DNA from 4 places in the Actimicrobium antarcticum genome. Region 1 is predicted to be linked to each of the others. Evidence: predicted binding sites of a transcription regulator. Region 1 holds the regulator's gene; each other region holds the start of a gene.
The links. The regulator sigma-54, encoded in region 1, starts transcription at its own class of promoters, with help from an activator protein. The targets are predictions, from matches to a motif close to TGGCANGNAANCTGCTTT.
Positions count from the first base shown of each region.

Region 2: a site for sigma-54 is predicted at 1,702-1,719, ahead of glnA (type I glutamate--ammonia ligase). Genes of this name have one in related genera too.
Region 3: a site for sigma-54 is predicted at 1,251-1,268, ahead of adh (aldehyde dehydrogenase). Genes of this name have one in related genera too.
Region 4: a site for sigma-54 is predicted at 1,757-1,774, ahead of cydP (cytochrome oxidase putative small subunit CydP). Genes of this name have one in related genera too.

Region 1 is NZ_BAAAZE010000014.1:89,380-92,553, forward strand. It holds gene lptA (lipopolysaccharide transport periplasmic protein LptA) at 1-549, shown strand, start outside; gene lptB (LPS export ABC transporter ATP-binding protein) at 558-1,301, shown strand; gene ABD720_RS17150 (RNA polymerase factor sigma-54) at 1,314-2,795, shown strand; gene hpf (ribosome hibernation-promoting factor, HPF/YfiA family) at 2,912-3,174, shown strand, end outside.
Region 2 is NZ_BAAAZE010000005.1:15,948-19,121, forward strand. It holds gene ABD720_RS02985 (TAXI family TRAP transporter solute-binding subunit) at 1-1,005, shown strand, start outside; gene ABD720_RS02990 (rhodanese-like domain-containing protein) at 1,006-1,470, opposite strand; gene glnA (type I glutamate--ammonia ligase) at 1,837-3,174, shown strand, end outside.
Region 3 is NZ_BAAAZE010000005.1:76,121-79,294, forward strand. It holds gene ABD720_RS03245 (cytochrome b) at 1-24, opposite strand, end outside; gene ABD720_RS03250 (hypothetical protein) at 479-664, opposite strand; gene adh (aldehyde dehydrogenase) at 1,337-2,857, shown strand; gene ABD720_RS03260 (DUF779 domain-containing protein) at 3,002-3,174, shown strand, end outside.
Region 4 is NZ_BAAAZE010000005.1:283,305-286,478, reverse strand. It holds gene ABD720_RS04160 (cytochrome ubiquinol oxidase subunit I) at 2-1,573, opposite strand; gene cydP (cytochrome oxidase putative small subunit CydP) at 1,570-1,746, opposite strand; gene ABD720_RS04150 (MBL fold metallo-hydrolase) at 2,173-3,063, shown strand; gene ABD720_RS04145 (bifunctional protein tyrosine phosphatase family protein/NAD(P)/FAD-dependent oxidoreductase) at 3,091-3,174, shown strand, end outside.

The DNA of each region.
Region 1 (3,174 bases):
TCGCTTTTTCCCCTCGTTATGCTCATGCTCAATATCGCCATCGTGCCGATCGTGCATGCTGAGAAGGCAGACTCCGGCAAACCCACCGTGGTCGACGCCGATCAGATGGCGTACGACGATGTCAAGCAAATCAATACCTTCACTGGCGCAGTGATTGTCACGCGCGGGACATTGCTGATGAAAGCCGCACGCGTCGTCGTCACCCAGGACGCTGCCGGTTACCAGTTCGCCACGCTGTACGCTGCGCCCGGCAGCCTGGCCAGTTTCCGCCAAAAACGCGATGGCGGACCCGACCTGTGGATCGAAGGTGAAGCCGAACGGATCGAATACGATGGCAAGACCGAGCTGGTCAAACTTTTTTCAAAGGCAAAGATGCGTCGACTCGACGGCACCAAGCCGACCGATGAAGTCGAAGGCGAATTCATTTCGTATGACAGCCGCAGCGAATTTTTTTCGGTCAACAACACTGCGACTGGCCCCGACAGCAAGGCCGGCGCGGGTCGCATCAAGGCCGTGATCCAGCCACGTACGCCGGGTGCCGCCAAATGACGGCCGAGATGACTGCCAGCAAACTGATCGTCAGCGGTCTGAAGAAAAGTTACGGCGTACGGCAGGTCGTCAGCGATGTCGCGCTGGAGGTAGGCAGCGGCGAAGTGGTCGGCCTGCTCGGCCCGAATGGTGCCGGCAAGACCACCTCCTTTTACATGATCGTTGGCCTGGTCCCATCGGACGCTGGCGAGATCCGGCTGGACGGCGTCGACATTTCGCGCCTGCCCATCCACCAGCGGGCGATGCTGGGTCTGTCGTACCTGCCGCAGGAAGCGTCGGTGTTTCGCAAGCTGAGCGTCGAGGACAATATTCGCGCGGTACTCGAATTACAGCGCGAGGCAGGCAAACCACTGAGCCGGCAAGTCATCGATCAGCGCCTTGACACCTTGCTGCAGGATCTGCAAATCGACAAGCTGCGTGACAACCAGGCTCTGTCCCTGTCCGGCGGTGAACGACGTCGCGTCGAAATTGCGCGTGCGCTGGCGACCAATCCGCGCTTCGTGCTGCTGGACGAACCGTTCGCCGGCGTCGACCCGATTGCCGTGATCGAAATCCAGCGCATCGTGCGGTTCCTGAAAGAACGCGGCATCGGCGTCCTGATCACCGACCACAACGTGCGCGAAACGCTGGGCATCTGTGACCGCGCCTACATCATCAACCAGGGTGCTGTCCTGGCCAGCGGACGCCCGGATGACATCATCGCCAACGAGTCGGTACGCCGGGTGTATCTCGGCGAACACTTCCGGATGTAGGCCCGGACCACGATGAAACAATCCCTCCAGCTCCGCACCTCACAGCATCTTGCGCTGACACCGCAACTGCAACAATCGATACGGCTATTGCAGTTATCCACGCTGGAACTGCATCAGGAACTGGAGCAGATGCTGACCGACAATCCGCTACTGGAACGGCTCGACGATCCGCTGGATCATTCGGTACGCCTGCTCGCCGATGGTGCCATCGGCGCCGACGGCATTCGCCAGCAAGGTGCCAGCGAGGATGCCAATGCCGCCCCTCCCAGCAGCGACGGCGAAGCGCCTGCCGAGGTCAGCAACGAGGCACCGGAAGGCGCCGCCAGCAGCGAATCGGACTGGACCTTCGACGACGTTGCGCGCACCTCCAAAGCGCCGGAAGACGACGATGCGCGACCCCAGCTGGAAGCCCATGAACTGACGCTGCGCGATCATTTGCTGGAGCAGATGCGGGTCACCGTACGCAATCCGCGCGACCGGGCACTGGTCGAACTGATGATCGATGCACTCAACGACAACGGCTATCTGGAAGACACGCTGGAGGCGATCCACGAGCGCTTGCCGGCCGAACTGGCGATCGACGCCGACGAGCTGACGATCGCCCTGAAACTGCTGCAGAGCTTCGATCCTGCCGGCGTCGGCGCACGCAATGCCGCCGAATGCCTGGCACTGCAGATCCGGCGTTTTCCCGGCATTGCCATGGTGACCCGGCGCATGGCGCTGGACATCGTCGAACACTATCTGACGCTGTTTGCGCAGCGTGATTTCAGCAAGCTCAAGAAGGCGCTGGACTGTGACGATGAAGACCTGCGCGAAGCACAATGCGTGATCCGGCAATGCAATCCGCACCCCGGCGCGATCTTTGGCAGCGGCACCTCGGACTACGTGGTGCCGGATGTCATCGTCAAGCATACCCGCGCCGGCTGGCAGGTCATGCTCAACCACGACGTGATGCCGCGCCTGCGCGTCAACGCCCTGTACGCGAACATCCTGAAGCAGAATAAAGGCGATGGTTCACTGACATCGCAGCTGCAGGAAGCGAAGTGGCTGATCAAGAATATGCGTCAGCGTTTCGATACGATCCTGCGCGTGGCACAGGCAATTGTTGAACGCCAAAGGAACTTTTTCTCGCATGGTGCGGTCGCCATGCGCCCTCTTGTCTTGCGCGAAATTGCTGATACACTGGGTTTACACGAGAGCACCATCTCCCGTGTGACAACCCAGAAATACATGCTGACCCCGCATGGCATGTTCGAGTTAAAGTACTTTTTTGGCAGCCATGTCGCCACTGAAGCCGGGGGCGAAGCGTCCTCAACGGCGATACGGGCACTCATCAAACAATTGATAGGAGCTGAAGACCCGAAGATTCCATTTTCTGACAGCAAAATCGCAGACATGCTGGGAGAACAGGGTATGGTGGTGGCACGACGCACCGTCGCAAAATATCGAGAAGCCCTGAAAATCCCATCCGTCAACCTGCGCAAGGCACTGTAATTTTCTTCCAAGTTTTTCCGTAGTTTCATTTGTCATGTTTTACCTGTCGTTGTGTTCGACAGTGCCCATCCGGGTACAAAACGAACCTCCAGCGGCACTATTCAAAGGAGCGCCGTATGAATCTCACAATCAGTGGACATCATCTCGAAGTGACCCCTGCCATCCGTGAATATGTGCAAAGCAAGTTGGAACGCATCAAACGTCATTTCGATCACGTCATTGATATCGCTGTCATCCTGACTGTAGATAAACTCCCCGAAAAAGAAAAACGGCAACGAGCAGAAATCAACCTGCACGTGCGCGGCAAGGACCTGCATGCAGAAAGCATTGCCGAGGACCTGTACGCCGCCATTGATGCGCTGATCGACAAGCTCGATCG
Region 2 (3,174 bases), on a different contig from region 1:
CTTGGCAGTTTGTTTACCGAGCCGGTATGGCTGTTTTATCGGGATACCCATGACATTAGCGAGCTCAATCAACTGAAGGGATTGCACATCAATGTCGGGCCTGCGGGTACCGGGGTGCCGCAACTGTTCAAGAAGTTGTTGTCGGTCAACGGCGTTGCACCGGACGAACTGCAACTGGGTGCGCTGGAAAATACGCCAGCGACGGTCGCGTTACTGGCAGGGACGATCGACGGTATGGTGTTCAGTTCCGCACCGGATGAACTGCTGATCCAAATGCTGTTGCAGACACCGGGCATCAAACTATTTGATTTCACGCAAGCGGAGGCTTATACCCGACGATTTCCGTTCCTGTCGCACGTGGTGCTTCCGCGTGGCATTGTCGATCTGGGACGTGACTTGCCTGCACGTGACTACCAGTTGATTGCGCCAACGGCAACGTTGGTGGCGCGCGAAGGCATTCATCCTGCGCTGGTGGATTTGTTCGTCCAGTCAGCGACACGGATCCACGGCCGCGCCGGATGGTTTCAACGACAGGGCGAATTCCCGACCGCGAGCTATACCGAAGTGCCGGTAGCGCCGGCCGCCGCAAAGTATTACAAGACCGGCCCGTCATTTTTGCAGCATTATTTTCCGTTCTGGCTGTCCAATTTCATGGAGCGCATGTGGGTCGTGGTGGTGGCTGTGGGCGCCTTGTTTATTCCCTTGTCACGCATCGTTCCTCCGCTGTATGTCTGGAAAGTCCGGTCACGTGTCTATCGCTGGTATGGGCAATTGCGTTCGGTCGAGCAGGCAATCGAAGACGTGCCCAACAACAAGCGCAAGGAAGTCTACGCCCTCCAGCTTGGCCATCTCAATGGGATCGAAGAAAAAGTGAACCAGATTTCCATTCCGCTTTCGTTTGCAGAAGAGCTGTATGGATTGCGCAGTCACATCAATTTCGTGCGCAATCGCATTATCGGATTGCAGGGCGTGATTGACATTGAAAATGGTCCGGCGACGGATTGACTATGCTCCGATCCAAGGAAGGCCGGCTTTGCACCAGCCATTTACGGTCTTGCGGTGTCCATCCGTATCGCGGTCGCCTTCAAAGCCTTCGAGGATATCGAAGCAGTGAGCATAGCCGGCCTCTGTTGCCAACTTGGCAGCATGTCGTGACCGAACGCCGGATCTGCACAGGAACAGGATCGGCGTGTTTTTGTCCGCGTTCGTACCGAGCTGTTCCAGAAAATCGGGATTCGGGCTTGCTCCCGGATACAAACTCCATTGGACGGATAAATGCTGTTGCTCGGGAATAATGACTTTGCCGACCCAGTCTCGCTCCGCATTGGTTCTGACATCGACCAGGCGGGCATCCGGATTCAGGCGCAAGACGCTATTGGCTTCTTCAGGTGTCAGCGCGCCCGCATAGGGCAATTGTCCGGCCGCCGCGCGGTCCCGGCCCAGGCTGAGAAGTTCTTGGTAGGTGCTCATGCGGTTTCCCCTTCAAACAAAGTGATCGATCTGGATTGAAAATGATTCATCGTGGTGCAAAAAAGATGGTGGATAAAAAATCGCACCAAAATAAGGAGTTAGGCTGAAATTGGCACCATAACGGCATCTTGAATTTTTCATGAAATGTTTCAAAAATCCGGTTTTTGCCCCTCGTTCCCGGTAATCGAGGAGGTTTGAACGGCATTCATTCGCTGGAATTCCCGCAGTTCATGGCATGGAATCTGCTATGCTTTCACGCTGAGCTTTGGACGTCCTCTTTTTGCCGTGAATTACTTTTGTATGCATCATTCGGCGCACGACCATTTCGCAAATTCGTAGTATCCCAATTAATCACAGGAGATTCTCATGGCAATGACGGCCGCAGAAGTATTGAAAATGGCGAAAGATAACGAAGTCAAATTCGTTGATTTCCGTTTTGCCGACACCCGTGGCAAGGAACAGCATGTCACAGTGCCCGTTTCACATTTTGACATGGATAAATTCGAATCCGGTCACGCATTCGACGGTTCTTCCATCGCTGGGTGGAAAGGTATTGAATCGTCCGACATGATTCTGATGCCGGATCCAAACACCGCAAACATCGATCCTTTCATGGAAGAAACGACGATGTTCATGCAGTGCGACGTCATCGAGCCATCCGATGGAAAAGGTTACGACCGTGATCCACGCTCGATCGCCAAGCGCGCCGAAGCGTATCTGAAATCATCCGGCCTGGGCGATACCGCCTACTTTGGCCCGGAACCAGAATTTTTCATTTTTGACAGCGTCCGCTGGAAAGTCGGCATGGATGGCTGCTTCGTCAAGATCGAGTCCGAAGAAGCGTCATGGTCAACCGGCGACAAGATCGAAGGCGGCAACACCGGTCATCGTCCAGCGGTCAAGGGCGGTTACTTCCCGGTTCCTCCTGTCGACAGCATGCAGGACATGCGTTCGGAAATGTCCCTGATCCTCGAAGGCATGGGCATTCCTGTTGAAGTGCATCACCACGAAGTGGCTGGTGCTGGACAAAACGAACTCGGTACCCGTTTCTCGACACTGGTCGAGCGCGCAGACTGGACCCAGAATTTGAAGTATGTGGTCTGGAACGTCGCACATACCTACGGCAAAACGGCAACCTTCATGCCGAAGCCTATCGTTGGCGACAACGGTTCCGGCATGCACGTACATCAATCGATCTGGAAAGATGGCAAGAACCTGTTCGCTGGCGACGGTTATGCCGGTCTGTCCGAATTCGCGCTGTACTACATCGGCGGCATCATCAAGCACGCGCGCGCGCTCAACGCCATCACCAATCCGGGTACCAACTCGTACAAGCGTCTGGTCCCTGGCTACGAAGCACCGGTCAAGCTGGCATATTCAGCGCGTAACCGTTCTGCCTCGATCCGTATTCCGCACGTACCGAATCCAAAAGGGCGTCGCATCGAGACACGTTTTCCGGATCCTCTGGCCAATCCGTACCTGTGCTTTTCTGCACTGATGATGGCTGGCCTCGATGGCGTGCAAAACAAGATCCATCCAGGCGAAGCTGCTTCCAAAGACTTGTACCATTTGCCGCCAGAAGAAGACGCACTGATTCCAACCGTCTGTTCGTCACTCGAGCAAGCACTGGAATACCTCGACAAGGATCGCGAGTTCCTGACCCGTGGTGGTGTGTTCAGCGACAGCATGATCGATGCGTACATT
Region 3 (3,174 bases), on a different contig from region 1:
GGTGCGGGTGTAGTGAAGGTCCATGGTGCGGTGTTCTTTCTGTCTCTGGCTTGCGGTGGCAAGAAGCGCATTGGCGGGATTCGATAGTCCTTGCGTCTGGGCGGGAGGTTATCACCGATGTTTCTGGCGTGCGTAGTTGAGCTCATCACGCATCGCCGTCAGCAATCGTTGTGCCAAGCATCCAAAATCGTAGGTTGGGCTGCCAAGCCCAACATGCGTCAAGCTCCCTGCGCGGTGAGTTCTGCGGTAGCTAATACGGTTTTTGCTCCGTGGAGCCAAGCCGGGAGCGGCCCGGCAGCCGGTCACTTCTTTTTGCTTCGCCAAAAAGCAGTAACCAAGAAAAAGGCGACCGCAAGACCGCTGCCCTGCGGGTTCCCAAAAACCGGGTACGGCAAGAGGGAGGCCCGCAAACTCGCTGCGCTCAGACAGTGCGGGCCTCTGATCCTCTTGCCGTACCCGGTTTTTGGCAGCGGCCTTTTTATGCGGAATTCAACGTCAACACCAAGCCCAGCCTTGGAACCTGCGAGATGGTCGTGCTCGCTTTGCGCGAGAAAACTTCTTCGTCGTGATCGACATCGACTTCCAAACCAACGTCAAAGCCAGTTTCAAATTCAGTATCAAAACCAACGCCAAACTCAAAATCTACAAGGCTTTTACAAGCCATCTTTCTCGCGCAAAGCGAGCCTGGCCATCAATCAATCATCAAGGCTGGGCTTGGTGTTGACGTTGAATTCCGCATAAAAGGCCGCTGCCAAATACCGTGCCCGGGCAGGGGACAAGAGGGCCGCACTGTCTGAGCGTAGCGAGTTTGCGGCCCTCCCCCTGACCGGGCACGGTATTTGGGAACCCGCAGGGCAGCGGTCTTGCGGTCGCCTTTTTCTTGGTTACTGCTTTTTGGCGAAGCAAAAAGAAGTGACCGGCTGCCGGGCCGCACCCGGCTTGGTCGCGACGGAGCAGCAACCGTTTTAGCTACCGCAAAACTCACTGCGCAGGAAGCTTGACGCATGTTGGGCTTCGCAGCCCAACCTACGATTCGGCAACGTCACCGTCACTGTGTTTGCTGTTCGACGCCCACCTTGCGAGGGCTGGCTGCAAAGCCCAACCTACACACTGGCAACGGATTCGGCGCTGTAACTGTTCCACGCTGACTGATTCAATTTGGAACAGTCCCCCGGCAGACCTGTTCGAAAAAAAAACAGCGTCCCGCCACGAGGACGTCGTCAGCCCGCCAAACACCGCCACCACCGGCATGGCACGTTGATTGCTAAATATCGTTCGTGCAACAAGCACCCGGACAGCAAACCAGAGACACCACAACAACCAGGAGCACGACAACATGAACATGGCAGATTTCAGCAAGCTCGGTGTAAAGAACCCGTTCGCAGCGCGCTACGACAACTTCATCGGTGGCAAATTCGTACCCCCTGTCAAGGGCGAGTATTTTGAAAACGTCAGCCCGATCATGGGCAAGGTCTTTTGCGAAGTGGCACGGTCGACTGCGGAAGACATCGAACTCGCACTCGATGCAGCGCACGCCGCCAAGGCCTCCTGGGGCAAGACGTCGCTGGCCGATCGTTCCAATATCCTGAACAAGATTGCCGATCGCATGGAAGCCAATCTGGGCATTCTGGCACTGGCCGAAACCATCGACAACGGCAAGCCGATCCGCGAAACGACGCTGGCGGATATCCCGCTGGCGATCGATCATTTCCGTTACTTTGCCGGTTGCATCCGCGCCCAGGAAGGCAGCGTGTCGCAGATCGATGCTGAGACCTATGCCTATCACTACCATGAGCCACTCGGCGTGGTTGGCCAGATCATTCCGTGGAATTTCCCGATCCTGATGGCGGTGTGGAAACTGGCGCCGGCACTGGCGGCCGGCAACTGCGTGGTGTTGAAGCCGGCAGAGCAAACACCTGCATCGATCATGGTCATGATGGACCTGATCAAAGACTTGCTGCCACCAGGCGTACTGAACATCGTCAACGGTTTTGGTCTGGAATGCGGCAAGCCACTGGCATCGAACAAGCGTATCGCCAAGATCGCCTTCACCGGCGAAACCGGCACCGGTCGCTTGATCATGCAATACGCCGCACAGAACCTGATCCCGGTGACGCTGGAGCTGGGCGGCAAATCGCCGAACATCTTCTTTGCCGACGTGATGGACCACGATGACGCCTTCTTTGACAAGTGCCTTGAAGGCTTCTCGATGTTTGCGCTGAACCAGGGTGAAGTCTGCACCTGCCCGTCGCGCGTGCTGATCCAGGAATCGATTTACGACCGTTTCATGGAGCGTGCGCTCAAGCGCGTTGCCGCCATCAAGCAGGGCAATCCGCTGGAAATGTCGACCATGATCGGTGCGCAAGCGTCGCATGAGCAACTCGAAAAAATCCTGTCGTACCTCGATATCGGCAAGCAGGAAGGCGCCAAGTGCCTCATCGGTGGCGAGCGTCAGAACTTTGAAGGCGATCTGGCGGGCGGTTACTACGTTCAGCCAACCGTGTTCCAGGGGAATAACAAGATGCGTGTTTTCCAGGAAGAGATCTTCGGGCCGGTCGTGTCGGTGACCACCTTCAAGGACGAAGAAGAGGCGCTGGAAATCGCCAATGACACCTTGTACGGTCTCGGTTCCGGCTTGTGGACGCGTGACGGTTCACGCGCCTTCCGCGTCGGTCGTGGGATTCAGGCCGGTCGGGTCTGGACCAACTGTTATCACCTGTATCCGGCCCATGCCGCGTTCGGTGGTTACAAGCAGTCCGGTATCGGCCGCGAAAACCACAAGATGATGCTCGATCATTATCAGCAAACCAAAAACCTGCTGGTCAGCTACAGCCCGAACGCGCTGGGATTCTTCTGATTCAGCATTCGGCATGAGTCCGCTCCAGACAGTTGCGTCCTGCTATCAGGACGCGGATTGTCTGCAGCATGATCGATAGTGCGACACCATCACCGCCCGGCCTGACAGCATCAGCCCGGGCGGTTTTTTCATAGCGAGGAAATCATGACAGGCAACAGAGTCGATCGGGTCATCGCGACCGACAGTGCGCTGGAATTACTGGCGACGCTGCGCGCAAAATACGGACCGGTCATGTTCTTTCAGTCAGGCGGATGTTGCGATGGCAGTTCGCCCTTGCTGTATGCGCAGGGCGAGTTTCCGATCAGCGATAACGATGT
Region 4 (3,174 bases), on a different contig from region 1:
TTCAAGCCAGTACGGGTGCGTGGCGCACAACTTCTTGCTGATAGCGGCCAGTGCCAAGACTGCCGGGCCCTTGTCGCGCAAACTTGACCATCAAGAACATCTCGACGATCAACAGCACGGTGTAGAACACGATGAAGCCGGCCAGCGAGCCATACAGGTTGTTGACGCTGAGAGTAGAGACGCTCATGTGGGTCGGCAGCACGCCGTAAATGGTCCACGGCTGGCGACCGTACTCCGCCACGAACCAGCCCAGTTCACAGGAGATCCACGGCGCAGGCAGCATCCACAGCGCCCATCGCAGCAGCCACGGCCGCTGCGAGCAGGTCGACTTGATCGTGCTCAGGAACGCCAGCCCGAACAGCAGCAGCATCGCAAAGCCCAGACCCACCATGATGCGAAATGCCCAGAACATCGGTGTCACGCGCGGCATCGTGTCATTGACGGCACGATCGATCATCGCGGGCGTTGCCTGATTGACGTCGACGACATATTTTTTCAGTAACAGACCAAAACCCAGATCGGCTTTGTGCCTGTCAAATGCCTGCAATGCCACGGTATCGGTGCGATGGGTACGCAAGGTCTCAAGTGCCTTGACCGCCACGATGCCGCGCACGATGCGCTCCCGGTTGTTGGCCTTGATATCGTGGATGCCGGGAATCTGCTTGCTGACCGAGCGGGTCCCGATCAAGCCCATGACCCACGGGACTTCGATTTCCCAGTTGTTTTTTGATTCGGCTTCATTGATGCTGGCCACCAGCGTCAGGCCGGCCGGTGCCGGTTTGGTTTCCCACATCGCTTCGATGGCCGCCATCTTGGTCTGCTGCGCTTCGCCTACCGTGTAGCCGGATTCGTCACCCAGCACGATCACGCTCAGCACCGATGCCAGACCAAACGCTGCCGCCACCCGAAAACTGCGTTTGGCGAACTCGACATTGCGCCCTTTCAACAGGTACCAGCTGGAAATGGACAACACGAACATCGATCCGGTCACATAGCCGGCCGACACGGTATGCACGAACTTTGCCTGCGCCACCGGGTTGAATACGACGGCCCAGAAGTCCACCATTTCCATGCGCATGGTCAGATAGCTGAATTCGGCGCCGACCGGATTCTGCATCCAGCCGTTGGCAATCAGAATCCATAGTGCCGACAGGTTGGTGCCGATTGCCATGAGCATCGTCACCAGCAGATGCTGCGGCCGGCTCAACCGGTTCCAGCCAAAAAAGAACAGGCCGATCATTGTCGATTCCAGGAAAAACGCCATCATTCCCTCGATCGCCAGCGGCGCACCGAAGATGTCGCCGACATAGTGCGAGTAATACGCCCAGTTGGTACCGAACTGGAATTCCAGCGTGATGCCAGTGGTCACGCCCAGCGCAAAGTTAATGCCGAACAGCTTGCCCCAGAAGCGCGTCATGTCTTTCCAGATCACATTGCCGGTCATCACATACACGCTTTCCATGATGACCAGCAACCACACCATGCCCACGGTCAGCGGCACAAATAGAAAGTGGTACATCGCCGTTGCCGCAAATTGCAGCCGTGACAGGTCCACCAGTTGTTCTGAAATCACTTTCCTGCTCCTTGAGTAGATGTTGTTGCAGTGATCCTGTCGGCGATGCGCTCTGCATCGACGGTGACGCTCGCGTCACGCACGAACAGCCACCACAGTGCGGTCAAGACAATGAACTTGATCAGCACGGCGATGATCAGTTGGCGCAGCAGGCGGCGGTCGGCAGGGGTCATGACACCCGATACAGCAGGTTTCGTGCCAAAACATTTCTTAAAAAGAATGCTTTTGAAAACAGGGACTTGGGATTTTTACGAATGACACGCCAACCAGATGGCAGCGCCATTCACTGCCATGCTGACATGCACTGTCACGATGGCAGTCGCATGACATGCCAGCGGACCGGCGCCGCGCGGCCAGCATTTACACAACACACTGTTATTGCCACATGACTGCCCCGAACTGCCACTTAGCTGCCATTTGGCTGAGTGCTGCTGCCACTGGCAGTACGCAAGCTTCCCTGCTCGGACAGCAATAAAAATAAATCATCATTAAATCAATAGCTTGTGCGGATTTAATTTGAATCGCTGGGTTGGTACGCTTATTGCGAAGCGTAAAGATGCCTGGCGCTACAGACCAGCTTTTACAGGAGACATACCCGCATGGCGCTCACCACACCCACCCACGCCCGGATTGAAGGCTTTTTTGACCAGAACACCTGGACTGTCAGCTATCTGGTGCTCGACCCGACCACCGGACACTGCGCGTTGATTGACAGCGTGCTCGACTACGATCCGAAGTCCGGCCACACCACCACCCGCTCGGCCGACAAGCTGATCGCCCGCGTACGCGAGCTCGGTGCCAGCGTGCAGTGGATACTCGAAACCCACGTCCATGCAGACCACCTGTCCGCCGCACCGTATTTGCAGCAGCAACTGGGTGGCAAGATCGGCATCGGCAGCCAGATCACCCAGGTGCAGCAGGTCTTCGGCAAGCTGTTCAATGCCGATGCCGGCATGGCACGTGATGGCAGTCAGTTCGATCACCTGTTTCAGGATGACGAAGCCTTTGCCATCGGCTCGCTGGCCTGCAGCACCATGCATACGCCCGGCCATACGCCGGCCTGCATGACTTATGTCATCCGGGATCAGGACCAGACCATGGCGTTTGTCGGCGACACGCTGTTCATGCCCGACTACGGCAGCGCCCGCTGCGACTTCCCCGGCGGCGATGCCCGTACGCTGTTTCAATCGATCAATAAGGTGCTCAGCCTGCCGGCCGACACCCTGCTGTACATGTGCCATGACTACCTGCCCGGCGGGCGCGATGTGCAATTCGTCAGCAGCGTGGCTGATCAGCGCGCCCATAACATTCATGTGCATAACGGCGTCAGCGAGGCCGAGTTCGTGGCGATGCGCAACAAGCGCGACGCCACGCTGGAGATGCCGACACTGATCCTGCCTTCGGTCCAGGTCAACATGCGTGCGGGTCACTTGCCCGAGCCCGAAGATAACGGCGTGCGTTACTTGAAAATACCGCTCAACGCGGCCTGATTCACCCAATAAAAATTCGGAGACAACATGGACATTCGCCACCTCACGTCAGGACTATCGGTTGCGCCGCAATTGCTGGCAGCCGACATCGCCCTCCTGAAACAGCACGGT